One region of the Micromonospora humida genome, then DNA from elsewhere that is predicted to be linked to it. Evidence: predicted binding sites of a transcription regulator. Region 1 holds the regulator's gene; the other holds the start of a gene.
The links. Region 1 encodes HrcA, which represses chaperone genes, less so after heat shock. Its sites were predicted from a motif close to GGTTNGCACNCTCNNNNNGAGNGTGCNAACC; they were not measured.

Region 1 (14,660 bases):
GGCCGAGCTGCTGGTGCAGGTCGTCCTCGCCGCCATCGCCGTGGCCCTGGTGGCCGGTGTGGGTCGCCGCCGCAGCGTCACCCACCGGTAAGTCAAGCGGCACCGCTGAGCGGGCGCCCGACCCCACGGGGTCGGGCGCCCGCTGGCGTGTGGGGGGCCGGGCGGCGCGGGCCGTCGCCGGTGACGGGCGGTCTAGACCAGATCGTTACCGGAGTCGGTTTGGAAATTATCCGCTTCGGGAACCTACCGATCACCACAGCAACAAACACCTCACCAATGACATATCTACTGAAGGAGGACGGCCGTGGAGTTCACCGTCTGGGGCATCATCACCGCGCTCGTTGTTGGTCTCATCGTCGGCGCTCTGGGCCGTCTGGTCGTGCCGGGCCGCCAGAACATGCCGATCTGGCTGCACATGCTGATCGGTGTGGGCGCCGCGCTGCTGGGCACCGTGCTGGCCCGGGCGATGGGTATCGCCACCCAGACCGCCGGCATCGACTGGGCCGAGCTGCTGGTGCAGGTCGTCCTCGCCGCCATCGCCGTGGCCCTGGTGGCCGGTGTGGGTCGCCGTCGGGGCGTCAGCCACCGGTGACCCCGCCCGCCGGTCGGTGACCGGCCGGCACGGACCAACTCAGCGGATGCCCGCCCCCGGTTCGGGGGCGGGCATTCGCTCGTCCGGATGGTGACCGTCGATCCCGACGGGTCGTCGCGGGGCCTGCCAGAGCGGCCCCCGCCTGCGATACGGTCGCCTCGCCGAACGCCCCGCCGCCGGCCGCCGCACCGTCGGCGGTCCGCCCGTGCGGGGCGGCACCCGCCCCCTGTCGTAAAGGAAATTTTCCTACTAGGGTGCGGCAGAGAAGGTTAGTGCCGGACGGTGCGAGGGAGAAGTGGCGTGAACAGGTGGAAACGGCTGGCCCCGGTCACCGCCGTCGTGGCCTCGGCCGCGATGGTGCTCGCCGGTTGCGGCGGTTCCGGCGACGACGACGCCGCCGACGACAGCAAGCTGACGGTCTGGATGATGGGCGAGGGGAGCGACGCCCAGACGGCGTTCCTCGACGGCGTCGAGACCGAGTTCCGGCAGCGGCACCCCGACACCGACGTGGTGGTCCAGTACATACCCTGGCTGGAGGCACCGAAGAAGTTCCAGGCGGCGCTCGCCGGCGGCGAGGGCCCGGACGTCACCGAGCTGGGCAACACCGAGACCCAGGGCTGGGCGGCCCAGGAGGCGCTCGCCGACATCTCCGGCCGCTTCGGCGGCTGGGCCGAGGGCCGGGACGTCCTGCCCGACCTGGTGCGCAACGCGCAACTCGACGGCAAGCAGTACGGCGTCCCCTGGTACGCCGGGGTCCGCGCGATCTACTACCGCACCGACTGGTTCGCCGAGGCCGGCGTGCAGCCGCCGAAGACCTGGGACGAGCTGGTCTCGGTCGCCAAGGCGGTGCAGGCCAAGAAGCCCGGCAGCTACGGCATCGCCCTGCCGGGCAACTCCGAACTGCCCTTCTACTCCTTCCTCTGGGGTGCCGGCGGCGAGATCGCCACCGACCAGGGCGGCACCTGGAAGTCCGGTTACACCAGCCCGCAGGCCCAGCGGGCGGTGAAGTTCTGGACCGACCTGGTGACCGTGCACAAGGTCGCCCCGCCGGCCGCCGCCGGGTGGAACGAGATCGACGCCCGTACCCAGTTCGCCACGGGCAAGGCGGCGATGGCCTTCGCCGGCAGTTGGCAGGCCGGCGCGATCAAGAAGGACAACCCCGACATCGAGAAGGTCTGGGGGACCTTCCCGATCCCCGGCCCGGACGGCGGCCCGGCCCCCGCCTTCGCCGGTGGCTCCGACGTCGCCCTCTGGCAGGACAGCGAGCGGCAGGACCTGGCCTGGGACTACCTGACCGTGCTGCTGAGCAAGAAGAACGCGAAGACCTTCGCCGGCAGCCTCGGCTTCTTCCCGGTCTACTCCGACCTCGTACAGGGCGGCGACTACGCCGACGACAAGCTGATGGCGGCGTTCGCCAGCACCATGCAGCGCACCCGGGTGACCCCACTGACCCCGAAGTGGGTGGAGGTCAGCCGGACGAAGACGGTCACCCAGGCGATGAACAGCTCGGTCATCAAGGGCCAGAAGTCGGTGCAGCAGGCCACCGCCGACGCCGCCGCCGAGATGGAAAGCATCCTCAACGCCAAGTGAGCACCCGGACCGAGCACCCTGCGACGGCCGCCGCCCGGGACACCCCCACGCGGCGGCGGCCCCGGGTGGACCGCCTGCCGTACCTGCTCCTGCTGCCCTGCCTGGTCGTGATCGGGGTGCTGCTGCTGTGGCCGCTGGGCCAGGTGGTGGCGATGTCGTTCTTCCGGCTCAACAGCGTCCGGCAGCTGCGCGGGGACCGGGAGTGGCCGTTCGTCGGGCTGGCCAACTACACCCAGATCCTCGGCGACCCGTTCTTCCGTACGGTGCTGCGCAACACCGTGCTCTTCGCGGCGGCGAACGTGCTGCTGACGATGGTGCTGGGCACCCTGGTCGGGCTGCTGCTGCACCGGCTCGGCCGGAAGATGGCCACCTTCGTGGCCAGTTGCGTGATGCTGGCCTGGGCCACCCCGGCGCTGACCGGCACGATCGTCTGGAAATGGATCTTCGATGACACCTCCGGCCTGGTCACCTGGGCGTTCAACGCCCTGCCGGACGGGCTGTCGCAGGCGCTCTTCGGCCGCACCGACTGGTCGGGTTACGGCTGGTTCAACTCGCCGCTGCTGTTCTTCGCGATCCTGACCCTGGTGGTGGTCTGGCACTCGTTCCCGTTCATCGCGGTCAGCGTGCTCGCCGGGCTCAAGAGCGTGCCGAGCGAGCTGCACGAGGCGGCCCGGGTCGACGGGGCCGGCCCGTGGACGGTGTTCTGGAAGATCACCTTTCCGCTGCTGCGGCCGGTCTTCGGCATCCTGGTGGTGCTCTCCACCATCTGGGACTTCAAGGTCTTCACCCAACAGTTCGTGCTGGCCGGCGGCACCCAGGACCGGCCGACGTTCATGCTGTCGATCTACTCGTACGCCGAGGCGTTCTCCCCGCCGCCCAAGTACGGCGTGGGCTCGGCCATCGCGGTCATCCTCACGCTGATCCTGCTGGTGGTGACCGGCATGTACGTCCGGATGGTGCTCAGGCAGGAGGACGCGTCGTGAAGAAGGTCGCCCTCAACGGCGCGGGCCTGCTGGTGGCGCTCTTCGCCGCCTTCCCGGTCTACTGGATGGTCGCCACCTCGCTGAAACCGAACCGGGAGATCTTCTCGGCCACCCCCCGGCCGGTCCCGGCCCACCCCACCCTGGAGCACTACCGGGAGATCCTCACCGGCAACCTGATCCCGGGCGTGACCTTCGGCGACTTCCTGCTCAACAGCGTGCTGGTGGCCGTCAGCACGGTCGTGCTCAGCGGGCTGGTGGCGCTGCTGGCCGCGACGGCGGTGGCCCGGTTCCGGTTCCGGCTGCGGACCACTTTCCTGATCATGCTGCTGGTGGTGCAGATGATCCCGCTGGAGGCGTTGGTCATCCCGCTGTTCCTGATGATCCAGCGGCTCGGCCTCTACAACACCCTGCCCAGCCTGATCCTCACCTACCTGGGCTTCTCGCTGCCGTTCGCGGTGTGGATGCTGCGCGGCTTCGTCGCGGCCGTGCCGAAGGAACTGGAGGAGGCCGCCGCCATCGACGGGGCCAGCCGCGTCCAGACCTTCCGCAAGGTCCTCTTCCCGCTGGTCGCGCCCGGCCTGGTGGCCACCAGCATCTTCTCCTTCATCACCGCCTGGAACGAGCTGATCTTCGCGTTGACCTTCGTCAACGACCAGAGCCGCTACACCCTGCCGGTGGCGATGACCTTCTTCTTCGGCCGCGACGACACCGCCTGGGGCTCGGTGATGGCCGCCTCCACCCTGTTCACCCTCCCCGTGATCGTCTTCTTCCTGCTGGTGCAGCGCCGGATGGTCTCCGGTCTGGTGGCGGGCGCCGTCAAGGGCTGAGCCGGGACGCCGACCACCCGCGCCCGGCCGTACCCTGGGGCCATGACGGGCAGGGTGGCGGCGGTGAACCTCGGCGTGGTGACGCAGGCGCGGTGGGCGGGTGACGCGAGCGGGCGCAGCGGCATCGACAAGCGGCCGGTCGACGGCCCGGTGCTGCTGCGCGCCGACGGGGTGGCCGGCGACTTCATCGGCGAGCGGCCCCAGCACGGCGGCCCCGAGCAGGCGGTCTACGCCTACGCGCAGGAGGACGCCGGCTGGTGGTCGGCCGAACTGGGCCGCGACATCAGCCCCGGCGGCTTCGGTGAGAACCTGACCACCTGGGCGGTGGACGTGACCGGCGCGGTGATCGGCGAACGCTGGGCGGTCGGCTCGGCGCTGCTCCAGGTCACCAAGCCGCGTACCCCGTGCACGACCTTCGCCGGTTTCTGGGGGGTGCCCGACCTGATCAAGCGGTTCACCGTCCGGGCCGCCCCCGGGGCCTACCTGCGGGTGCTGCGCGACGGCGAGGTGAGCGCGGGCGACCCGGTGGCGGTGGTGGACCGGCCGGCGCACGGCGTCACGATCGGTGAGGTGTTCCGGGCCACCAGTCTGGAGCCGGAGCTGCTGCCCCGGCTGCTCGACGTCCCCGAACTGCCCGCCTCGACCAGGGAGAAGGTGCGCCGCCGGTTGAACGTCGCCGACTGACCACACCGGCCCGCCGGCCGGTCAGGCGGGGTCGGCGAAGACCTCGGCCAGCACCCGTGGCCCGGTCGCCCGGCCGTCGGCGACCTTCGCCCACCGGCCGTTGTCGGCGTTCCACTCCAGCCCGTCGAAGCGCACCCGCTTCACCCCGTGGTCGGGGGCGTGCGAGACCAGCCAGTGCGCGTACCGCCAGCCGTCCCGGGCATCCGAGGCGGGCACCGTCACGTCGGTCAGCTCGGCCACCGCACCGGCGTCGGGCAACCCCCAGTCGAGGGTCAGGCCACGGGTCAGTTCGGCCACCGCGGCCTGCCCGCGCATCACCGGGGTACGCCCCACCGTGCAGGCCACCGCGCCGGTCGCCTCGCCGAGCAGGGCCCGCGCCAGCACCTGGGACTCGTCGGCCCACTTCTGGTACGCCTTCGGGTACGCCGAACGCTGCACCGCCTGGGCCGCGTCGGTGACCTCCATCCGCTCCCAGCCGCGCACTTTCTTCAGCGCCTTGTAGAACCGGTTCGCCGCGTACCGCTGGTCGCGGATCTGCTCCGGGGTGCCCCAACCCTGGCTGGGGCGCTGCTGGAACAGGCCGAGCGAGTCGCGGTCACCGTGGGCGAGGTTGCGCAGCCCCGACTCCTGGTACGCGGTGGCCAGGGCGACCACCACGGCCTGCTCGGGCATCTGCCGCTGCATGCCGATCGCGGCGATGGTGGCGGCGTTGGCCATCTGGTCGGCGTCGAGCTTGACGGTGCCGTCGGCCTGCACGGTGCAACTGCGGCCGGCGACGGGAAGCCGGAACTCCCCGTCGAGTTGACGGACTCCCCAGCCCCCGACGATGGCGAACAACGCCACCACGACACCGGCTGCCACGAATGTCCGTGTCCGCACCCGCACCTCCCGTTTCAACGTTCGCCAAGCGTACGTCGCCAACCGTCGGCCCCGGGTCGGTCGACCGGTTCACGTTCCCGTGCAGAATCAGAAGAAACCAGGTCAATCCCGGGGCACCCAGGCCGCGTCCCGCTTCTGTCGGAACGCCTCCACGCCCTCGCGGCCCTCGGCGGACAGGAAGTAGCCGGTGGACCGGGCGGACAGGTCGGCGATCTCCGCCCGCAGGTCGGTGGCGGCCGGGCGGCGCAGCAGCTCCTTCGTCCCGGCCAGCGCCCCCGGCGCGCCCCGCACCAGCGACGCGCAGTACCGGGCCACCGCCGCGTCCAGCTCGCCGGCCGGCACGGCGGCGGTCACCAGTCCCACCTCGGCGGCCCGCCGGCCGTCGAAGGTGTCGCCGGTCAGGTACAGCTCGGCGGCGGCCCGGGGGTGCAGCCGGGGCAGCACGGTCGCCGAGATCACCGCCGGGATCACCCCGATCCGCACCTCGGTGAAGGCGAACGTCGCCTCGGACGCGCAGACCGCCAGGTCGGCCGCCGCGATCAGGCCCAACCCGCCGGCCCGCGCCGGCCCGGCCACCCGCGCCAGCACCGGCTTCGGGCACTGGCGCACCGCCACCAGCACGTCACCGAGCATCCCGGCCGGCACCGACCCGCTGGCGTACGCCGCCGCCGTCTCCTTGAGGTCCGCGCCGGAGCAGAAGACCGGGCCGGTGTGGTCCAGCACGACCACCCGGACCGCGTCGTCGGCGACCGCCCCGGCGATCCCGGCCAGCAGCTCGGTCATCAACGGGGTGGACAGCGCGTTGCGGTTGTGCGGGCTGTCCAGGGTGAGGGTGGTCACCCCACGGGCCGTGGCGACCCGCACGAGTCGGTCGGGAGAGGTCATGCCGGGCACACTAGTGGCCATGCCCGGCGTCCTTCCAGATGGTGAGACCGTTCCCGTCGACGGCGCGCTGCCCGGCACCGCCCTGCGCGGGGTCGGCGCGCGCGGGTTCGGTGTCTACCTGCACGTGCCGTTCTGCGCCAGCCGGTGCGGATACTGCGACTTCAACACCTACACCGCCGCCGAGCTGGGCGGGGGCGTCGGCCGGGAGTCGTACGCCGACACCGTGCTGACCGAGCTGGCGCTCGCCGCCCGGGTGCTCGCCGACACCCCGCCGCCCCGGGTCGACACGGTCTTCGTCGGCGGCGGCACCCCCACCCTGCTGCCCGCCGACGACCTGGCCCGGCTGCTCGACGGCATCGACCGCACCTGGGGGCTGGCCGCCGACGCCGAGGTCACCACCGAGGCCAACCCCGAGTCGGTGACCCCCGGGTCGCTGAAGACCCTGCGCGCCGCCGGCTACACCCGGATCTCGCTGGGCATGCAGTCCGCCGCCGCCGGGGTGCTGGCCGTCCTCGACCGCACCCACCGCCCGGGACGCGCCGTCGAGGCCGCCCGGGAGGCCCGCGACGCCGGGTTCGACCACGTCAACCTCGACCTGATCTACGGCACGCCGGGGGAGCGCCCGGAGGACTTCGCCGCCTCGCTGGAGCAGGTGGTCGCCGCCGGGGTCGACCACGTCAGCGCGTACGCCCTGATCGTGGAGGACGGCACGCGGCTGGCGGCCCGGATGCGGCGCGGCGAGCTGCCGTACCCCTCCGACGACGTCGCGGCGGACCGCTACCTGGCCGCCGAGGCCGCCCTCGACGCGGCCGGTTTCTCCTGGTACGAGGTCTCCAACTGGGCGCGCGGCGGGGCGGCCCGGTGCCGGCACAACCTGCTCTACTGGACCGGCGGCGACTGGTGGGGCCTCGGCCCGGGGGCGCACAGCCACGTCGGCGGGGTGCGCTGGTGGAACGTCAAACACCCCACGACGTACGCGCAGCGGCTCGCCGCCGGGCACTCACCCGGCCTGGCCCGGGAGATCCTCACCCCGGCCGAGACGCACACGGAGGACGTGATGCTGCGGCTGCGGCTCGCCTCCGGGCTGCCGCTGGACGTGCTGGACGACGCGGGTCGGGCCGCCGCCGCCCGCGCGCTCGCCGACGGGCTGCTGGACCCGGTGGCCTATCCGCAGGGACGGGCGGTGCTCACCCTGCGGGGCCGGCTGCTGGCCGACGCGGTGGTCCGCGACCTGCTGCCCTGAGCGTGGCCGCGCCGGCCCGCCGCGCACTCTGCCGGGGCGCGCCGGGGCCGGCGGTGGTGCCCGACCGGCCGGGGGAGCGGCCGGTCGGGACTCACTTGATGAAGCTGGTGGACATCGGGTAGCGGTAGGCCTGACCCTCGTTGGCCTTCATGCCGGCGATGATCCCGAACAGGATCTGGATCACCACGACCGCGATGCTGGGCAGGAAGAGCAGGCACCAGCTCACGAAGAGCAGCACGAACGCGATGATCGACCAGAGGATCTGGAAGTTCAGCGCGGCCAGGGCCTGCGCCCGGACGGCCGGCGACTGCTGCCCGCGTACCAGGTAGGCGATCAGCGGGGCGACGAAGCCGAGCGGGCCGAAGCTGATCAGCGCGCCGGCGGCACCGCCGAAGTGCGCGACCAGCGCCCAGGTCTTGTCCTCGCTGTTGGCGTAGCCGCCGCTCGGCGCACCGTAGGCGCCGCCGGTCGGATATCCGCCACCGGGCGGGGGGTAGCCACCCTGCGGGGGGTAACCGCCCGCGGGCGGCTGGTCACCGGTGGGCGGCGGATACCCACCGGGCGGGGGGTACCCGCCCGCGCCCGGCGCGCCGGACAGTGGTGCGGTGGGCGGCTCGTATGGCGAGCCCTGGGGCGCGGTCGGGTCCGGCGGGAACCCGTCGCCCGCGCCGGGAGGGCGAGGTGGTTCAGTCATGCCCGCCACGGTAGGGGCTGTCGGCAAGGGTGCACCAGAGCGACACTGGTGAGGTTGGCCTCGACCGTGCGTCAGCGCCCCCCGCCGGCTTGGTCCTTCTTGATCATATCGGCGGCGGTACTGCCGACGTAGACTGGCACTCGCTACAGTCGAGTGCCAGAGTGTTCGCCCGGGTGCGGCAGCGCCCGGGGCGACGTGCGTCAGGAGGTGGGAGATGGGTCTCGACGACCGCAAACTCGCCGTGCTGCGGGCGATCGTCGAGGACTACGTCGCCACGCAGGAGCCCGTCGGCAGCAAGACGCTCGTCGAGCGCCACCAGCTCGGGGTCTCCCCGGCGACCGTCCGCAACGACATGGCGGTGCTGGAGGAGGAGGGCTACATCCGGCAGCCGCACACCAGCGCCGGCCGGGTCCCCACCGACCGGGGCTACCGTCTCTTCGTCGACCGGCTCTCCCGGGTCAAGCCGCTCAGCCCGGCCGAACGCCGGGCCATCGAGCGCTTCCTGGTCGGCGCGGTCGACCTCGACGACGTGGTGCACCGCACCGTACGCCTGCTGGCGCAGCTCACCCGACAGGTCGCCGTGGTGCAGTACCCGTCGCTGGCCCGCTCGTCGGTGCGCCACCTGGAACTGGTGCCGATCTCCACCACCCGGCTGATGCTGGTCATGATCGCCGACACCGGGCGGGTCGAGCAGCGGCTGGTCGAGCTGGCCGCGCCGGTCCCCGCCGACGACGTCCTCGACCTGCGCCGGCTGGTCAACGAGAAACTGGTCGGGAGTCGGTTGTCCGACACTCCGCCGCTGGTGCAGGCGCTTGTCGACGAGAGCGCGCCGCATCTGCGCGGCGCGATGACCACCCTGTCCACCGTGCTGCTGGAGACCCTGGTGGAGCGCACCGAGGAACGGCTCGCGCTGGCCGGCACCGCCAACCTCACCCGGGGTGGCCTGCTCGACTTCCAGGGCTCGCTGCGACCCATCCTGGAGGCGCTCGAAGAGGAGGTCGTGCTGCTCAAGCTGATCGGCGAGGCGGAGCCGAGCACCACCCGGGTGCTGATCGGCGACGAGAACGAGGTCGACAATCTCCGTGCCGCCTCGGTGGTCAGCACCGGGTACGGCCCGGGCAGCACCATCGTCGGCGGGCTGGGCGTGCTCGGCCCGACCCGGATGGACTACCCCGGCACCATCGCCACGGTGCGGGCCGTGGCACGCTACGTGGGCGAGCTGCTGGCCCAGAACTGACCAGTCAGGGCCGGCGGCCGGCTCCGGCCGCCGACCGGCGCAAACGCGAGACGAACATGAGGACACGGAACGCAGTGGCCAGGGACTACTACGGCATTCTCGGCGTGAGCCGGGAAGCCTCCGACGACGAGATCAAGCGCGCCTACCGCAAGCTGGCGCGGCAGTTCCACCCGGACGTCAATCCGGACCCGGAGGCACAGGAGAAGTTCAAGGACATCAACGCCGCGTACGAGGTCCTCTCGGACGACCGGAAGCGGCAGATCGTCGACCTGGGTGGCGACCCGCTCGCCCCGGGCGGCGGGGGTGCCGGCGGCCCGGGTGGCCCCGGCGGGGCCGGTCCGTTCGTCGGCTTCCAGGACATCATGGACGCCTTCTTCGGTGGCGCGGCCGGTGGCGCCCGTGGCCCACGGCCACGGACCCGGCCCGGGGCCGACGCGATCCTGCGGCTGGAACTGGACCTGCACGAGACCGCCTTCGGCGTCGAGGCCCCGATCACGGTCGACACCGCCGTGCTCTGCACCACCTGCTCCGGGGCGGGCACCGCAGCCGGCACCCACCTGGCGACCTGCGAGGCGTGCGGCGGCCGGGGCGAGGTGCAGTCGGTGCAGCGCACCTTCCTCGGCCAGGTCGTCTCGGCCCGGCCGTGCACCGTCTGCCAGGGCTACGGCACCACCATCCCGCACCCCTGCCCGACCTGCGCCGGCGACGGCCGGGTGCGGACCCGCCGCTCGCTGACCGTCAAGATCCCGGCCGGTGTCGAGGACGGCATGCGCATCCGGCTCGCCCAGCAGGGCGAGGTCGGCCCGGGTGGCGGCACCGCCGGTGACCTCTACGTCGAGATCCACGAGCGGCCGCACGACGTGTACTCCCGCAAGGGCGACGACCTGCACTGCCGGGTCACCGTGCCGATGACCGCCGCCGCGCTGGGCACCCGGCTCACCATCAAGACGCTGGACAGCGACGAGACCGTCGACGTCAAGGCCGGCACCCAGCCGGGCAGCACGCTGCGGCTGCGCGCCCGGGGCGTACCGCACCTGCGCGGCACCGGGCGGGGCGACCTCTACGTCCACCTCGACGTGCGTACCCCCACCAAGCTCGACGCCGACCAGGAGAAGATGCTGCGGGACTTCGCCAAGACCCGGGGCGAGGAGGTCGCCGAGCTGAGCAAGCAGGGCGGCTTCTTCTCCCGGATGCGCGACGCCTTCAACGGCCACGCCTGACCGGTCGGTCTTGTTTCGGTCGGCTTGTCCCGTTCGGTCTAGATCCGGTCGGTCTCGTGCCGGTCGGTCTCGTGCCGGTCGGCTCGTCCCGGTCGGCTCGTCCCGGTCGGGGCGTGCCGGTCGGGCCGGCGTCCCGGGTGGCTTCCCGGCCTGCCCGGCCGGTTAGCCTGATCGGCGTGTCCGCGCCACTGTTCCTGGTCGAGTCGCTGCCCCCTGCCGACCAGTTCACCCTGGACGGCCCCGAGGGGCACCACGCCGCGACCGTGCAACGGCTGCGCGTCGGCGAGGAACTGCTGCTCGCCGACGGGCGGGGCGGCACCGCCACCGCCGTGGTCACCGCCGTCGGTCGGGGTGCCCTCGACCTCACCGTCACCTCCCGGGGGTACGTCGACGCGGACGTCCCCCGGCTGGTCGTGGTGCAGGGCATCGCCAAGGGCGACCGGGGTGAGCTGGCCGTACAGGCGATGACCGAGGTCGGGGTGGACGAGATCGTGCCCTGGGCGGCATCCCGCTCGGTGGCGCAGTGGCGCGGCGACCGGGGCGTACGGGCCCGGGACAAGTGGGTGGCGACGGCCCGGGAGGCAGCCAAACAGGCCCGCCGGGCGTGGCTGCCGGTGGTGGCCGGTACCCCGGACGAGTCCACCGCCGCGGTGGCCCGCCGGATCGCCGGGGCGGGCACGGCGTTCGTCCTGCACGAGGAGGCCGACGACCGGCTCACCACTGTCGACCTGCCGAGCACCGGCGAGATCGTCCTGGTCGTCGGGCCCGAGGGCGGCGTCGCCCCGACCGAGCTGACCACCTTCACCGACGCGGGCGCCCGCGCGGTACGCCTGGGCCCCTCGGTCCTACGCACCTCCACCGCCGGCCCCGCCGCCCTGGCCGTCCTCGCCACCCGCCTCTCCCGCTGGTAACCACCCCACCCTTCCCTGCCCCACCTGCCCTCGCCCTGCCCGGGTGATCAAGAGGTTTGCGTCATCCCCCGGCTCGATCCCCGCCCCAAACTTCTTGATCACCACCCCTCAACGCCGCCTCGCACCACCGTCTCCCGGCGGTGTCCCCTCGTGATCAAGAGGTTTGCGTCATCGGCGGGGCGGCCTGGGATCGACGCAAACCTCTTGATCACCGGTGCAGGTGGGGCGGGACAGGACGGGGCGGTGTGGGAGGGGCGGGGGAGTGGGGGAGGGGTGGTCTTTAGAGTGGGGGGATGGGAGCCGACTGTCTGTTCTGCCGCATCGTCGCCGGGGAGATTCCGGCCACCATCGTCAAGGAGACCGCCACCACCCTGGCCTTCCGTGACATCGGGCCGAAGGCGCCGGTGCACGTGCTGATCATCCCCAAGGAGCACTACGCCGATGTGGCGACGCTCGGTCAGGGTGACCCGGGGCTGGCCGGCGAGGTCCTGGCCACGGCGGCGGCGGTGGCCGAGGACGAGGGGCTGACCGGTGACGGCTTCCGGCTGATGTTCAACACCGGCCCGTACGGCGGCCAGGAGGTCTTCCACGTGCACGCCCACCTGCTCGGCGGCGCGCCCCTGGGCCCGATGCTGGCCCGGGACCTGGTGTGACGTCGACGGTCGACCCGGAACCCGACCCGGACGGCCAGGGGGCACCCACCCGGCGTCGGCTGGAACGGATGGTCCGTGGCACCCAGGCGCAGGCACGGGTGCCGGCCCTGGCGGTGGCGCTGCACCGGGCCGACGGTCCGCTCTGGAGCTTCCAGGTCGGCACCACCGGTAACGACACCGTCCTCGGCCCGGCGAGCCGGTTCCGGATCGGCTCGGTCACCAAGACCTTCACCGCCGTGCTGGCGTTGCAGTGCCGCGACGACGGGCTGCTCGACCTGGACGACCCGCTGGGCCGGCACCTGGACCTGCCCGCGCACGGCGAGCTGACCGTACGCCGGTTGCTCTCGCACACCGCCGGGCTGCAACGCGAACCGTACGGCGACGTCTGGGACACGCTGCGCGCGCCGCAGGTGGACGAGTTGGTCGCCGACCTGGTCCGGGCCGAGCGGGTGCTGCCCACCGGCCGCCGTTACCACTACTCCAACCTGGGCATGGCGCTGCTCGGCCGGCTGGTCGGCGCGCTGCGCGGCGGCACCTGGGCCGAGGTGCTCGCCGACCGGGTGCTCACCCCGTTGGCGCTGGCCGGCACCTCGGTCGACCCGGGGCCGCAGGCGGTGACCGGGTTCCTGGTCGACGCGTACTCCGACGAGGCGCATCCGGAGCCGCCGACCGACTTCGGGGCGGTCGGGCCGGCCGGCCAGCTGTGGAGCACCGCGACGGACATGGCCCGGTGGGCGGCGTTCCTCGCCGATCCGGCCGCGCTGGACCCGACCGGGGCGGTGCTCTCCCCGACGACGCTGGACGAGATGCGCTGGCCGGTGACCACCACCGACGAGACGGCCTGGAGGGCCGGCTTCGGGCTCGGGCTGATCCTGGTCCCGTACCCGGACCGGGTGGTGCACGTGGGGCACGACGGCGCGATGCCCGGCTTCCTGGCCGGCGTCTACGGCCGGCGCGGCGGGGACGGCACCCCCGGCGCGATGGGCTGCGCGGTGCTCGCCTCCTGCGGCACCGCCGCCGAGGTGCTGGAACTGCCGCACCGGCTGCTCGCCGCCTCGGCCGAGCACGACCCGGCGGAGATCGTGCCGTGGCGGCCGGGCCCGGGTGCGCCCGGCCCGCTGCGGGGGGTGCTGGGCCGCTGGTGGGGCGAGGGGTTCGAGTACGTCTTCTCCTGGCACGACGGGGCGCTGCGGGCCCGGGGCGCGGACGATCCGGCGGGGCGGCCCCCGGCGGTGTTCGCGCCGACGCCGCAGTCACCTGACGTGTTCCGGACGGTCTCCGGGCGGGAGGTCGGGGAGCTGCTGCGGCTCACCCGCGACGCCGACGGGACGGTGGTCGCGATGCACTGGGCCACCTACCGTTTCACCCGCCACCAGGAGACCTTCGACCGGTACGACTTCCGGGCCTGACCGGCCGGCCCTCGACCTCGGCCGCCAGCCGACGGCCCGATCCGGCTCCCGGGCCTGACCCGCCGGTTCCCGGGCCCTGACATGCCAGCTCCCGGCCCGGTGCCGGCCGCCGGACGGGCCGGGAGGCGGGTACGACCGCCCGGCCCCGCCGGGCGGGAAAAGTGACGCGGTGCCGCCGGGCCCGAGCGGATACGATGGGAGTATCGTCCGCACGCCGCGCCAGCAGGGCACGGCGCGAGATGGAAGCAGGTGGCGCAGGGCCCCACGGCCCGACCTATGACCGGCACCCCACCTCCCGGCCCGCCCCGGGTGCAGACCAGGATCACGGTTCCCGACGCCAAGATCATGGTCAACCTGCTCGGCGCGGGCGACGAGATCCTGCGACTCGTCGAACGTTCGGTCACCAGCGACGTGCACGTTCGCGGCAACGAGATCACCATCACCGGCGCGCCCGCGGACAATGCTCTCGCCGAGCGCCTCTTCAGCGAGCTGCTCGAACTGATCGAGAAAGGCGAGACCCTGACCACTGACGCTGTCCGGCGTACCGTCGGCATGCTCGAACAGGGCGGCACCGAGCGACCCGCCGAGGTGCTCACCCTCAACATCCTCTCCCGGCGCGGGCGCACCATCCGCCCCAAGACGCTCGGGCAGAAGACGTACGTCGACTCGATCGACGCCAACACGATCGTGTTCGGCATCGGCCCGGCCGGCACCGGCAAGACGTACCTGGCGATGGCGAAGGCCGTCCAGGCGCTCCAGGCCAAGCAGGTCAGCCGGATCATCCTGACCCGTCCGGCGGTCGAGGCGGGCGAGCGACTGGGCTTCCTGCCGGGCACCCTGAACGAGAAGATCG
Region 2 (14,660 bases), on a different contig from region 1:
ACGGCCGAGGCGGGGCTCATGGTGGCGTCCGACGGGTGGGCGACGCAGGGGATGTCGAACTGGTAGGCGTCGAGCTGCCAGCCGGTGGAGACGTCGTCGACGTCCCTGGTCCGCCGGCTGGGCACGATGGCGATGTCGTCCAGGTGGTAGCCGCGCTGCGCGGTCTTGCCCAGCCCGATCTCGACCACGTCACGCATGAGGGACTCCAGGTGGTTTGGGGTGGTGGGTCAGCGGGTGTGGTAGTTGGGGGCCTCGACGGTCATCTGGATGTCGTGCGGGTGGCTCTCCTTGAGCCCGGCCGCCGTGATCCGGATGAGCTGGCCCCGGTGGTGCAGGTCGGGAATGTTCTCCGCGCCGGCGTACCCCATCGCCAGCCGCAGCCCGCCGACCAGCTGGTGGGCCACCCGGGACAGCGGCCCCCGGTAGGGCACCTGGCCCTCCACGCCCTCCGGCACCAGCTTGTCGTCGCTGAGCACGTCCTGCTGGAAGTAGCGGTCCTTGCTGTACGACTTGGCCTGGCCCCGGGACTGCATCGCGCCCAGCGAGCCCATCCCCCGGTACGCCTTGAACTGCTTGCCGTTGACGAAGATCAGCTCGCCGGGGCTCTCCTCGCAGCCGGCCAGCAGACTGCCGAGCATCACCGTGTCGGCACCGGCCACCAGGGCCTTGGCGATGTCACCGGAATACTGGATGCCGCCGTCGCCGATCACCGGGACGCCTGCCGGACGGGCCGCGCGGGCCGCCTCCATGATCGCGGTCACCTGCGGCACGCCGACCCCGGCGACGATCCGGGTGGTGCAGATGGCACCCGGGCCGACCCCCACCTTGACGCCGTCGGCACCGGCGTCGACCAGGGCCTTCGCCCCGGCATAGGTGGCCACGTTGCCGCCCACGATGTCGATCGTCACGTCGGCCTTGAGCCGGCGGACCATGTCCAGCACGGCCCGCTGGTGGCCGTGCGCGGTGTCCACGATCAGCACGTCGACACCCGCGTCGACCAGGGTCCGGGCCCGCTTGTAGGCGTCCTCGCCGACGCCGATGGCGGCGGCGACCCGCAACCGGCCGGCGTCGTCCTTGGTGGCGTCCGGGTACTGCTCGCTCTTGGTGAAGTCCTTGACGGTGATCAGGCCGCGCAGCCGTCCCGAGTCGTCCACGATCGGCAGCTTCTCGACCTTGTGCTGGCGCAGCAGGGAGAGCGCGTCGTCCTTGCTCACCCCCACCGGGGCGGTGACCAGCGGCGTCCGGGTCATGATCGCGTGGACCGGGGTGGCCGGGTCGGAGACGAACCGCATGTCCCGGTTGGTGACGATGCCCACGAGCTGGCCCTCGCCGTCGACCACCGGGACGCCGGAGATGCGGTACCGGCCGCACAGCTCGTCGACCTCACGCAGGGTGTCCTCGGGGCTGGCCGTCACCGGGTTGGTGATCATGCCGGACTCGGAGCGCTTGACCAGGTCGACCTGGAGCGCCTGGTCCTCCAGGGAGAGGTTGCGGTGCAGCACGCCGATGCCGCCCTGGCGGGCCATCGCGATCGCCATCCGGGCCTCGGTGACGGTGTCCATCGCGCTGGACAGCAGCGGGATGGACAGCTCGACGTTGCGGGTGAGCCGGGTGCGGGTGTTCACCCGGCTGGGCACCACGTCCGACTCGCCGGGCTGGAGCAGCACGTCGTCGAAGGTCAGGCCGAGCGGCACCACCCGCGCCGACCCGGCGGGCAGCTCCGGCAGGTGGCCGCCCCACTCGCCGCTGTCGACACCGGCCGGAAGATCGGTGCCGGCAGGAAGATCGGTGCTGGGCGAATTCTCCACGATTGCTCCCCTGAGCTGCTCGGACGGGATTCAGCGAGGCGGCGCGCGCGGCAACCGGCGCACGCCGGGGTGACGGCGAGTCGTCTCATCGTACCCACTGAGCAGGGCGGCCCTCGCCGGCGACCGGTCGGGGTCGGCGACGCCACAGCGACCGCCGGGGGGCGCGTGCGGCGAGGGTTGGGTCTACGGTGAGGGGGTGCACGACGAGCCCATCGACCCGTTCAACGGCGACCCGGCCGATCCGGCTGCGGGGCTGGACGATCCGGGCGACGACGCCCCGCTCGACCCGCTGACCGAGGTCGAGCGGCAGGACGTGCTGGAAGACCTCGCCGACCTGGAGATCTACCAGGCCCTGCTGTCCCCGATCGGGGTGCGCGGGCTGGTCATCGAGTGCGAGGACTGTCGCGAGCCGCACTACTTCGACTGGGACCTGCTCCGGGGCAACCTGCGGCACCTGCTCAGCTCGGGTCGGCCCCGGGTGCACGAGCCGGCCTACGATCCCGACCCGGACCACTACGTCACCTGGGACTACGCCCGGGGCTACGCCGACGGGGTGCACGACACGCTCACCGAGTCCGCGGGCGACGACACCGACTCCGACGACTGACCCCCGGGCCAACCCGACCCGCCACCGCCGGGGCGGGGGCGGTCAGGCGACCAGGCCGGCGCGGAAGCCGGCGGCCACCGCGTGCGCCCGGTCCCGCGCGCCGAGCTTGCGGAACAGCCGCCGGGCGTGCGTCTTGACCGTGTCCTCCGAGACGAACAACTCCCGGCCGATCTCCGCGTTGCTCTTGCCCTCGGCCATGCCGAGCAGCACCTGGAGTTCGCGTTCGGTCAGCCCGACCGAGGTCCGGCCGGCGCGGGCGCCGGAGGTCGGACGCGGCAACCCGGTGGCCGGGGCCGGCTCGGCCGGCGTGCCCTCCGACTCCCCCTCGACCTCGTCGTCGCCGCGTTGCACGGGCACCACCGACGGCGCGCCGGGCGTACCGTCGGCCGGCGGCGGCGACCAGCCCGGCACGGGCGGGCGACCGGGTCGCGGGGGCGCGCCGACTGCGGCGGTGTCCCGGGCGGGGTCGGCGACCCGGTGCCGGGCGGACCGGCCGGGCGCCGCGAGCAGCAGCAACGCCTTCGCCACCGCGCTGGTGAGGTCGTGGTCGGCACCCTGGATCAGGCCCCGGGCCCCGGCGCTGATGGTGGCCGCCGCCGCCTCCGACTCCTCGGTGCCGAGCAGCAGCACCGCGGCCTGCGGGGCGCGGGCGAGCACCCGGCGCACGAAGCCGGCGCTGTCCGGTCGGGTGAGCGCCGTGTCCGCCAGCACCACGTCGACCGGGCGCTCGGCGAGCCGCAGCATCACCTCGGGATCGGAGACGGCTGTCCGGACGACCGCGGCCAGGCCGAGTCGCGCCGCCGCGTTGGTCAACTGCTGCGCGGCGATCGGTGTCCGAACGCATACGAGAACGGTACGCACGGTGGTCTCCTCTCCGGACACGAGCAGACCATGACGGGGTCCACCGGGGAGGAGGTTCCGGGCAATCCTCTGAACTTTTCCGACATTTGGGTCATATGACGCAGGAGGCTTCGGGTTTTCGATCTCAACACGTGTGAGTCGGCGAGGGTTCGGGTACCGAGGCTCCACGCCGGAAACGGGGTACGCCAGCGCGGACCACAGCCCGGACGCCGGTTCAACGAGGATCTCCGCGGTGCCGCGCGGGAGGAGGGGTGCTGATGTCGAACGTACGTAGACTGCCCGGACCCATCGTCGATCTGTGGGACTGGCAGCGTCTCGGCGCCTGTCGGGGTCGGGACAGCGCGCAGTTCTTCCACCCGGACGGCGAGCGCGGTTCGTCCCGGCTGCGCCGGGAGTCCGGCGCCAAGTCCGTCTGTCAGGCCTGCCCCGTGCGGGCCGAGTGCGCGGCGCACGCCCTGTCCGTGCGGGAGCCGTACGGCGTCTGGGGCGGCCTCAGCGAGTCCGAGCGGCTGCGGCTGCTCGCCCTCGGCTGGGAGGACCTGGCCGACCGCCGGCAGACCCGGGTGGACATCGCCCGCATGGAGGCCCGGCTCGGCGCTTCGCACAAGACCGCCGTACCGGCCCAGCGCAAGATCGCTTGACCGACCCGCCACACCTCGACGAGGCCGCGCTCCGGAAATCGGAGTGCGGCCTCGTCGTTTCCCGGCCCGTGGTCCGACGCCGGGCCGGCAGGTACGAAAAGCGGGGCGGGCCCGGCTGTGCCGGACCCGCCCCTTCATTCCACCCGATCCTGCTCCGAGCCGTCGTGCGGCTCACCCGGTACGGCTTTCGCCGCCGGTCGCGGGAGTCAGGAACAGCGGGGTCGTACCTGCGTCACGCCGTCAGCGCTGCAGGGTCAGCAGACCCGGCCGGTAGGGCAGGAGGCCGTAGTCACCACCCGAGTTCGTGGCGCGGCCCTGGTAGAGCAGTTGCAGGTTGCACGGGTCGATCGTGTTGGTCTGGTCCGCGCTGGTGCGCAGCAGCTCGCCGTGGCTGATGTCGTTGGTCCAGGTGGCACCGCTGTTGGCCTTGCCCGCGAACGGGTTGTTGTAGGTCGTCGCGTTCGGCGTCCAGGTGCCGCCCAGGCTGGTCGCCGTGAACGAGCGGAAGTAGCGCTCCCAGCCGCTGGTCCGGGCCTCGATGATCATCAGGTACTGGTTGCGGCCCGCGACCTTGTAGACCTGCGGCGCCTCGAAGATGTTCTCCGAGGTGTCGCTCATGATGGTCGTGTAGCTGGAGCCGAAGCTGCCCGGAAAGTTCCCGATCGGCATGATCTGGCGGTAGATCTTGCCGTTGTCACCGGCGAAGAACAGGTACATGTTCTGGTCGTCGCCGATGATCGTCTGGTCGATCACGCCGGTGCCGGAGTCGGTGATCTTCGCGGTCGACAGGGTCTGCGCGGCCGACCAGCCGTTGGCGTTGGCCGGGTTGGTCGACGTGCGGTACGAGAACGACGTCGGGCCCCACTGGTGGGCGAGGATCCAGATGTTCTTCGGCGCGAAGTAGAACAGCGACGGCGCGACGGTGCTCTGGCTCATGGTGTTCTGGGGCGCCGTGCCGAGCTGGTTGAGGTTGTCGACCAGGCCGAAGTTCATCGAACCCCAGCCGCCGGTGGCGCTGCTGCTGTGGGTGGTGGCGTACACCAACTGCTTGCCCTGGTAGGGGGCGATGGTGAAGTCCTTGAGTGACGCCCAGCCGGCCTTCGGCTGCGCCAGCGGACCGGTCGACGACCAGCGGTAGGACGTCGGCAGGGAGCAGTTGCCCGTCGGCGGCGGGGTGGTCGGCGGGGGCGTGGTCGGCGGCGGGGTCGTGGGGGGCGGGGTGGTGGGGGGCGCGGTCGTCGGCGGCGTGGTGGGCGGGTTGGTCGGCGTCGTGCCACCGTTGCAGGCCACCCCGTTGAGCGCGAAGCTCGTCGGGACGGGGTTGCTGGACGTCCAGGCCCCGTTGAAGCCGAACGACACCGAGCCGTTGGTGGGGATCGCGCCGTTGTAGCTGACGTTCTTGGCGGTCACCGCCGAGCCGCTCTGCGTCACGGTCGCGTTCCACGCCTGGGTCACCGACTGCCCGGAGGCAAAGGACCAGGTCAGCGTCCAACTGCTCAGCGCGTCGCCCAGGTTGGTGATGGCGACGTTGGCCCCGAAGCCACCGCCCCACTCCGAGGAGACGGTGTAGTTCACCGAGCATCCCGCCGCCGCCGCGCCTGCGGGCAGCGCGGTGACTACCGACGCCGACGCCAGCAACGCGACACCGGCCGAGATCAGGCCGACATTGGCCGATCTGGATCTGGACATAAAACACCCTCCTGACGGGATGGCGACCTGCACATTGGTGGTGGCCGTTGTTAGGTTAACGTTAACAGTCGCGTCAGGTATGTTACGGGAGCGCTCCCACAGCCTCAACCCTCGATATCACTGTGGAATTTTCGGCTATCCGCACATTGATCAATCTTGATGACTTAACGCTGATGAGGAATCAGCGCACGGTAACTGTGACGCTGTGCCACCCGGTCGCTCCGTCCGGGGCGACCGGCGCGGTCAACGGGGTCTGCGTCTCGCCGTCCCGGTCGGTCGCCCGCACCTGGAGGGTGTGCTCACCCGGGGTCGCCGCCCACCGCCACGACCACTGCACCCAGGTGTCCACCGACACCGTCGGGGCGAGGGTCGCCTCCTGCCACGTGCCGCCGTCGACGCGTACCTCGACCCGGCTGATCCCCCGGTGCTGCGCCCAGGCCACCCCGGCCACCGTCACCTCGCCCGTGGTGAGCCGGTTACGCGCGCGGGGGGTGTCGATCCGCGACTGCGTCTTCACCGGCCCCTGCGCCGACCAGCCACGCGGCACCCAGTACGCGTCGAAGTCGGCGAAACTGGTCAGCTCCAGCTCGGTCACCCACTTGCAGGCCGACACGTACCCGTAGAGGCCCGGCACCACCATCCGCACCGGGAAGCCGTGCTCGACGGGCAGCGGCTCGCCGTTCATCCCCACCGCCAGCAGGGCGTCCCGCCCGTCGCGCAGCGCCGCCGTCGGGGTGCCGCAGGTCCAACCGTCGACCGAGCGGCCGACCACCTGGTCGGCCCCCTCCTCCGGTTCCGCCTCGTCGAGCAGTTCCCGGATCGGTACGCCCAGCCACCGGGCGTTGCCGATCAGATCCCCACCCACCTCGTTGGAGACGCAGGCGAGGGTGACGTACCGCTCCACCATCGGGCGGGCGAGCAACTCGGCGAAGGTCAACTCGATCGGGTTGCGCACCCGACCGTGGATGCGCAGCCGCCAGGTCTCCGGATCCACCTGCGGCACCACCAGCGCCGTGTCGATCCGGTAGAAGCCGCCGTTCGGCGTGGTGTAGGGGGCGAGCTGCGCCAGGGACAGGTCTGCCCCCGCGGGCACCGTCGGCGCCACCGCCGACGGGGTGGGCAACGCGACCGCCTCCCGGGCCGCCGACACCCCCCGCCGCCCGGCGAGCCAGTGCCCGCCCAGCCCCGCCACGGTCGCCACGCCCGCGAGCAGACCCGCACCACGCAGGAACCGCCGCCGGGACTCCGGGTCGGTCGACTCCAACGGCTCCCTGCCGACGGGCGACCCGCCGGCCGGACCCGCAGGGGTACCCGGCCCGTCGGCCCCCCGGCGTTCGCCCGCCGTCGACCCGGCAGCCGGCACACCGTCGCCCCGGTCCACCGCTGGACCGGCCACCGGCGGCCCACCGGCCGGAAGCGACCCGACGGCCGGCGACGTCCCGGGCACCGGGGGCGGCCCGGGGTGGGCGGCCGGCAGCGGGGTGGGCGGCTGCCAGGGCCACGGGTCGAGCTGCCAGGGACCGGCCACGAAGGCCCAGAGCACCAGCCCGCCCAACCCCCCGCCGACCAGGGCGGGGAGCGCATCGGCGGCATCCGCGCCGGCCCGGGTGAGCGCGGCGGCGACACCGAGACCGGTGAACGCCGCGATGCCCACCAGCCCGACCGCGAGCCGACGCGCGGCGAGCACACCGATCCCGGCGGCGAACGCCGCCAGCAGCACCGCCGTGCCGACCAGCAGGGCGATCTTGTCGTACCTGCCGAAGACGTCGATGGCGAACTGCTTGAGCGGCTCGGGGACCGTGTCGACCACGACCCCGCCGACCGCGATCAGCGGGGCGGAGCGGGGACCGGTGAGGACGGCGACCGGCTCGGCGACACCGATGGCCACCACGGCGGCGGTGACCCCGGCCAGCGCGGCGAAGCCACGGGGGGTGGTGCTCATCCGGCCAGTGTCGTCGATCGACCGGGCCGGCCGCCAACCACGTCACCGTTCCGTAAGCAGCGGTCACCGTACGCGTCAGGGCGCACCGCCGAAGTACGACGGTGCGCCCTGAGCTGGCGTGCTACCGGGTCAGAAACCCGGGCCGTGCTGGTGGCCGTGACCGTGGCCGTGGCCGTGCCCACCGGCGGCGGCCGGCTCCGGCTGCTCCGGCTTCTCGACCACCAGGCTCTCGGTGGTCAGCAGGAGGCCGGCGATCGACGCGGCGTTGGTGACCGCGTTGCGGGTCACCTTCACCGGGTCGATGATGCCGGACTTGACCAGGTCGACGTACTCGCCCCGGGCGGCGTCGAGGCCCTGGCCCCAGTCCTGGCCGGCGACCTTCTCCACCACCACGTAGCCGTCGTGGCCGGCGTTCTGGGCGATCCAGCGCAGCGGCTCGACCAGCGCCTTGCGCACGATCGAGACACCGACCTTCTCGTCGCCGGTCAGGCCGAGGTCGTCGTCGAGCACCGAGCGGATCTGGGCCAGCGCGGCACCGCCGCCGGGAACCGTCCCCTCCTCGACCGCGGCCTTGGTGGCGGCGATCGCGTCCTCGATGCGGTGCTTGCGCTCCTTCATCTCGACCTCGGTCGCCGCGCCCGCCTTGATGACCGCGATGCCACCGGAGAGCTTCGCCAGCCGCTCGGCCAGCTTCTCCCGGTCCCAGTCGGAGTCGGACGCCTCGATCTCCTTGCGGATCTGGGCGACCCGGTCGGCGACCTCGGCGGACTTGCCGCCGCCGTCGACGACCGTGGTGTTCTCCTTGTCGACCACGACGCGCCGGGCGGTGCCGAGCGCCTCCAGGCCGACCTGGTCGAGCCGGTAGCCCAGCTCCGGGGCGACCAGCTCGGCGCCGGTCAGGATCGCCATGTCCTGGAGCATCGCCTTGCGGCGGTCACCGAAGCCGGGGGCCTTGACCGCGCAGACCTTGACGGTCTTGCGGATCGCGTTGACCACCAGGGTGGACAGCGCCTGGCCCTCGACGTCCTCGGCGACGATCAGCAGCGGCTTGTTGTTCTGGAGAACCTTCTCCAGCAGCGGCAGCAGCTCTTCGATCGCCGAGATCTTCTGCGTGGTGATGAGGATGTACGGGTCCTCCAGCACCGACTCCTGCGACTCCGAGTCGGTGACGAAGTTCGGCGAGATGAAGCCCTTGTCGAACTGGAGACCCTCGGTCACCTCCAGCTCGGTGCTGAGGGTGGAGCCCTCCTCGACGGTGATGACACCGTCACGGCCGACCCGCTCCATCGCCTCGGCGATCAGCTCACCGATGGTGGCGTCCTGCGCCGAGATCGTCGCGACGTGCGCGATCGCCTTCTTGTCGGCCACCTCGACGGCCCGGCCGAGCAGCGACTCGGAGACCTTGGTGGCCGCCGCGTCGACGCCCCGCTTGAGGCCGGTCGGGTTGGCCCCGGCGGCCACGTTGCGCAGGCCCTCGCGGACCATGGCCTGGGCCAGCACGGTCGCGGTGGTGGTCCCGTCGCCGGCGACGTCGTTGGTCTTCGTCGCCACCTCCTTGACCAACTGCGCGCCGAGGTTCTCGTACGGGTTGGTGAGCTCGATCTCCTTGGCGATGGTCACACCATCGTTGGTGATCGTGGGCGCACCGAATTTCTTGTCCAGGACGACGTTGCGCCCGCGCGGGCCGAGGGTGACCTTGACCGCGTCCGCGAGGGCGTTGACACCGTGCTCCAGCAGGTGCCGGGCGTCGTCCGAGAAGCTCAGGATCTTCGCCATGAATGTCCCTTCGAAGCGACGTCGCCCCGGCCCGGCGAGCCGGACCGGGGCGACGACACGGGAATCGGTTGGTTACTTCTCGATGACCGCGAGAACGTCGCGGGCGGAGAGCACCAGGTACTCCTCGCCGGCGTACTTGATCTCGGTGCCGCCGTACTTCGAGTAGAGGACGGTGTCGCCGACGTTGACGTCGAGCGGCACGCGGTTGCCCTTGTCGTCGATCCGGCCGGGGCCGACGGCGAGGACGGTGCCCTCCTGCGGCTTCTCCTTGGCGGTGTCGGGGATCACGATGCCCGACGCCGTGGTGGTCTCAGCCTCGTTCGCCTGGACCACGATCCGGTCCTCGAGCGGCTTGATCGCAACCTTGGTCGCGGTAGTCACGGGCATACCCTCCTGGGGTACTTGGTTTCGTTGCCGGCCGAGAGTCCGACCAGCGTCAATCTGCCACATGCCACCGGGCGGGGCCGTCGTCGCGGGTGCCGGTCCGCCTGGCGTTCAGCACCCGGGCCGGACGGCCCGAACGCTGGCACCCTCGGGGTGAGAGTGCTAATCGCAGGTTATTCCTCGGCTAGCACTCCGTCAAGGAGAGTGCCAATCTGCCGCCCTTCGTGTCGCCGCCCGCCATGATCAACTCAAGGGTGACGATGTTGCGGTGACGACACCGCTCGGACACCGCAACATCGGCCCGCCTGAGTCGATCTCCCGGCCGAGCCGGACAATGGGCGGGTGGATCTCGACCAGTTCGCCGCGCTGCGTACCGCCGAGGGGTCGGCCGCGCTCGCCGCGGCGACCGGGGTGGCCGGCGGCGACCCGCTGGTCGCGGCCGCGGCGCTGCGCTCGCGCGGGGTGCCGGCCGGGCTGGCCGCCGCCGCCCTGACCCAGGCCGAGCTGCGCCGCCGCGCGGTCGGCAAGTTCGGCCCGGAGGCGGCCGGGATGTTCCTCACCCGACCCGGCCTGGAGCAGGCCACCCGCCGGGTGGTCGCCGACCGGCGGGCCGCCCGGCTCGCCGCCGCCGGGGTGCGCACCCTCGCTGACCTGGGTTGCGGCCTCGGTGCCGACGCGCTCGCCGCCGCCCGCGCCGGCATCCGGGTGTACGGGGTGGAGGCCGACCCGGTCACCGCCGCGCTGGCCGCCGCGAACGCCGAGGCCGTCGGGCTGGCCGACCGGTTCACCGTGGAGTGCGGCGACGCGACGGCGTTCGACGTGACCCGGGTCGACGCGGTCTTCTGCGATCCGGCCCGACGGCGGGCCGGCACCGGACGGCGGATCTTCGACCCGGACGCCTACTCGCCGCCGTGGGACTTCGTCACCGGGCTGGCCGCGCGGGTGCCGCACACGGTGGTGAAGGTGGCCCCCGGCATCGACCACGCCCGGATCCCGGCCGACGCCGAGGCGGAGTGGGTCAGCGTCGACGGCGACCTGGTCGAGGCGGCCCTGTGGGGCGGCCCGCTCGCCGGGGTGCCCCGCCGGGCGACCGTGCTGCGGGCGGGGCCCGCCGACCGGCAGCGGCCGGCGGGCGGCCAGGCGACCCCCGGGGACCGGCCCACCGGTCCCGGTGCCGGGGCGACCGACGGCCACCAGCCGGCCGTCCCCGGTGACCTGCCGGAGCGGAGCCACCAACTGACCGGCACGGGTGACGTCGAGGCGGGAGTCGGGCCGGTACGGCGCTACCTGTACGACCCGGACCCGGCGGTGGTCCGGGCGCACCTGGTCGCCGAACTGGCCGACACCCTCGACGCGACGCTCGCCGACCCGAGCATCGCCTACCTCTACGCGGACGTCCCACGCCCGACCCCGTTCGGCAGGTGCCTGGAGATCGTCGACGTGCTGCCGTTCTCGCTGAAGCGGCTGCGCGCACTGCTGCGGGAGCGCCGGGTCGGCCGGGTGGAGATCCTCAAGCGGGGCTCGGCGTTGTCGCCCGAGCAGCTACGCCGGGACCTGCGACTGGCCGGGGAGAATCCGGCCAGCCTGGTGCTGACCCGGGTGGCCGGGGCGCCGACGGTGCTGGTCGGCCGACCGGTCGCGGACGGGGGCCCGCCGGGCTAGCGTGTCCGGCATGGCGGGACAGGCCACCGCGGCGACGGCGCTGCTGACCAAGCGGAAGATCGCCCACCGCACCCACCCGTACGACGTCGCGCCGGACGCGCCGAACTACGGCGCGCTGGTCGCGGCGGCGCTCGGCGTGCCACCGGAGCGGGTGTTCAAGACGCTCGTCGCCGAGGTCGACGGGGCACTGGCGGTGGCGGTCGTCCCGGTCACCGGCGAGCTGAGCCTCAAGGCGCTGGCCGCGGCGCTGGGCGGCAAGCGGGCCGCGCTGGCCGACCGGGCCGCCGCCGAGCGGAGCACCGGTTACGTGCGGGGCGGGATCAGCCCGCTGGGCCAGCGGCGACGGTTACCGACGGTGGTCGACGTCTCCGCCCTGGACCACGACACCGTCTACGTGTCGGCCGGCCGGCGGGGGTTGCAGCTCCAGCTCGCCCCGGCGGACCTGGTGGCCCTCACCGACGCCCGCACCGTGCGGATCGCCGCCGGCTGAGACGACCCCGGGTGACCGGTTGCAGACCGGACACGCAGCGTGATTGCGGGGCGGGTGTCCCGGGGGTGACAACCGCGTTGCTGAATTGTTACCGCCGCCAACAAACTTCTGACCTCGGCAGTCTTGCGCCCGACTCGCGGCCGGGAATACGTTGCCGGACACAACAAAACACCGACCACTCCTCCCCCACCCTCGAAAGGACCCGTGCAGATGCGCAAGGGCTTCCTCACCTTCGCCGCCGTGGGCCTGCTGGCCACCGGCAGCATGGCCGCCTGCGGCGACGACTCCAGCAGCAACGAGGCCGGCGGCGACACCGCCAAGAAGCCGAAGATCGGCGTGATCCTGCCGGACAGCAAGTCCTCCGCCCGCTGGGAGACCGCCGACCGCAGGTTCCTCAAGGCCGCCTTCGACGCCGCCGGTGTCGAGTCGGACATCCAGAACGCGCAGAACGACAAGAACGCCTTCCAGACCATCGCCGACCAGATGATCACCAGCGGGGTCACCACCCTGATGATCGTCAACCTGGACTCCGGCACCGGCAAGGCCGTGCTGGACAAGGCGAAGTCGCAGGGTGTCGCCACGATCGACTACGACCGGCTCACCCTGGGCGGGTCCGCGCAGTACTACGTCAGCTTCGACAACGAGGCCGTCGGCAAGCTCCAGGGCGAGGGCCTGGTCAAGTGCCTGACCGAGAAGGGCGTCAAGAACCCGACGGTCGCCTACCTCAACGGCTCGCCGACCGACAACAACGCCACCCTGTTCAAGAACGGCTACGACTCGGTGCTCAAGCCGAAGTTCGAGTCGAAGGAATACACCAAGGGCCCAGACCAGTCGGTGCCGGACTGGGACCCGGCGCAGGCCGCCACGATCTTCGAGCAGATGCTCACCCAGACCGGCGGCAAGATCGACGGTGTGCTCTCCGCCAACGACGGTCTCGGCAACGCGGCCGTCTCGGTGCTGAAGAAGAACAAGCTCAACGGCAAGGTCCCGGTGACCGGCCAGGACGCCGACGTGACCGGCCTGCAGAACATCCTCGCCGGTGACCAGTGCATGACCGTCTACAAGGCCGTCAAGAAGGAGGCCGACGCGGCCGCCGAGCTGGCCATCGCCGTGGCCAAGGGCGAGCGCAAGGAGACCGGGCAGACGGTCAAGGACCCGGAGAGCGGCCGGGACGTCCCGTCCGTGCTGCTGGAGCCGAAGGCGATCGACAAGGCGACCGTCAAGGACGTCGTGGCCGACGGCTACGTCGACAAGGCGAAGCTCTGCACCGGCGCGTACGCCGCGCTCTGCACCGCCAACGGCATCAGCTGACCGTACGACGAGCGTCGTACCCCGCCGACGCGACGCCGCCCGGCACGGAACCTCGTGCCGGGCGGCGCTCGCCGCCGGACGGGCTCCGAGATCTTCCCTCCGTCCGAAGGAGACCCCCGTGTCCGCGACCCCCCTGCTGGAACTGCGCGGGATCGACAAGAGCTTCGGTCCCGTCCAGGTCCTGCGCGACGTCGCCCTCGCCGCCCACGCCGGAGAGGTGACCGCACTGGTCGGCGACAACGGCGCCGGCAAGTCCACCCTGGTCAAGTGCATCAGCGGCATCTACCCGGCCGACGCCGGCGAGTTCCTCTTCGACGGCCGACCGGTGACCATCACCAGCCCCCGGGACGCCGCCAACCTGGGCATCGAGGTCGTCTACCAGGACCTCGCGCTCTGCGACAACCTCGACATCGTGCAGAACATGTTCCTCGGCCGGGAGAAGCACAGCGGGCTGGTGCTCGACGAGCCGATCATGGAGCAGATGGCGGCGGAGACCCTCGCCGGGCTCTCCGTACGGACGGTGAAGTCGCTGCGCCAGCACGTCTCCAGCCTCTCCGGCGGGCAGCGGCAGACCGTCGCCATCGCCAAGGCGGTGCTCTGGAACAGCAAGCTGGTCATCCTCGACGAGCCGACCGCCGCGCTGGGCGTGGCACAGACCGCCCAGGTCCTCGAACTGGTCCGCCGGCTGGCCGACAAGGGCCTGGCCGTGGTGCTGATCTCGCACAACATGAACGACGTCTTCGCGGTCTCCGACCGGATCGCCGCGCTCTACCTCGGCCAGATGGTCGCCCAGGTGAAGACCACCGACATCACCCACTCGCAGGTCGTCGAGTTGATCACCGCCGGCCGTTCCGGCAACCTCGGTCTCACCGGCGAACCGGTCACCGCCGGCAACGGCACCGGCGCGGGGCCCGCCGACACCACTCCAGGAGGCGTTCGATGACCACCACCGCCGTGCGCAAGGAAGGCCCGGCGGCGGTCACGCCGCCGCCGACCGTCGGCAGCCACCTGCGCGGCTACTGGAGCCGGGTCCGCGGCGGCGACATCGGCGCGCTGCCCGCCGTACTCGGGCTGATCGTGCTCTGCACCGTCTTCTCGATCATGCGGCCGTCGTTCCTCACCGCCGGCAACTTCGCCAACCTGTTCACCCAGGGCGCGGCGGTCACCCTGATCGCCATGGGGCTGGTCTTCGTCCTGCTGCTCGGCGAGATCGACCTCTCCGCCGGCTTCGCCAGCGGGGTGTGCGCGGCCATCCTGGCCAACGTCGCCACCAAGGCCGGCTACCCCTGGTACGTGGCCGTGCTCGCGGCGATCATCACCGGCGTGGTCATCGGCACCGTGCTCGGCTTCCTGGTCGCCAAGATCGGTATTCCGTCGTTCGTGGTCACCCTGGCCGGCTTCCTCGCCTTCCAGGGCATCGTGCTGATGCTGATCAGCGGTGGCGCCAACATCTCGGTCAACGACGAGGTGCTGGTGGCGATCGCCAACC

Region 2: the regulator HrcA is predicted to act here: its motif matches at 9,846-9,876, upstream of groES (co-chaperone GroES).

What each region holds. Positions count from the first base shown of each region.
Region 1 covers NZ_JAFEUC010000009.1:50,565-65,224, forward strand. Annotated here, with positions in the region: gene JQX11_RS18885 (GlsB/YeaQ/YmgE family stress response membrane protein) at 1-91, shown strand, start outside; gene JQX11_RS18890 (GlsB/YeaQ/YmgE family stress response membrane protein) at 305-592, shown strand; gene JQX11_RS18895 (sugar ABC transporter substrate-binding protein) at 893-2,182, shown strand; gene JQX11_RS32610 (carbohydrate ABC transporter permease) at 2,179-3,165, shown strand; gene JQX11_RS18905 (carbohydrate ABC transporter permease) at 3,162-3,992, shown strand; gene JQX11_RS18910 (MOSC domain-containing protein) at 4,035-4,676, shown strand; gene JQX11_RS18915 (hypothetical protein) at 4,698-5,561, opposite strand; gene JQX11_RS18920 (enoyl-CoA hydratase-related protein) at 5,658-6,440, opposite strand; gene hemW (radical SAM family heme chaperone HemW) at 6,460-7,683, shown strand; gene JQX11_RS18930 (DUF4870 domain-containing protein) at 7,775-8,377, opposite strand; gene hrcA (heat-inducible transcriptional repressor HrcA) at 8,592-9,614, shown strand; gene dnaJ (molecular chaperone DnaJ) at 9,689-10,834, shown strand; gene JQX11_RS18945 (16S rRNA (uracil(1498)-N(3))-methyltransferase) at 11,011-11,745, shown strand; gene JQX11_RS18950 (histidine triad nucleotide-binding protein) at 12,039-12,398, shown strand; gene JQX11_RS18955 (serine hydrolase domain-containing protein) at 12,467-13,807, shown strand; gene JQX11_RS18960 (PhoH family protein) at 14,084-14,660, shown strand, end outside.
Region 2 covers NZ_JAFEUC010000004.1:367,992-382,651, reverse strand. Annotated here, with positions in the region: gene JQX11_RS11425 (GuaB3 family IMP dehydrogenase-related protein) at 1-197, opposite strand, end outside; gene guaB (IMP dehydrogenase) at 228-1,808, opposite strand; gene JQX11_RS11415 (DUF5319 domain-containing protein) at 2,005-2,415, shown strand; gene JQX11_RS11410 (helix-turn-helix transcriptional regulator) at 2,458-3,276, opposite strand; gene JQX11_RS11405 (WhiB family transcriptional regulator) at 3,534-3,917, shown strand; gene JQX11_RS11400 (non-reducing end alpha-L-arabinofuranosidase family hydrolase) at 4,158-5,606, opposite strand; gene JQX11_RS33570 (molybdopterin-dependent oxidoreductase) at 5,788-7,548, opposite strand; gene groL (chaperonin GroEL) at 7,678-9,324, opposite strand; gene groES (co-chaperone GroES) at 9,397-9,705, opposite strand; gene JQX11_RS11380 (THUMP-like domain-containing protein) at 10,051-11,370, shown strand; gene ybaK (Cys-tRNA(Pro) deacylase) at 11,381-11,860, shown strand; gene JQX11_RS11370 (sugar ABC transporter substrate-binding protein) at 12,071-13,171, shown strand; gene JQX11_RS11365 (ATP-binding cassette domain-containing protein) at 13,290-14,114, shown strand; gene JQX11_RS11360 (sugar ABC transporter permease) at 14,111-14,660, shown strand, end outside.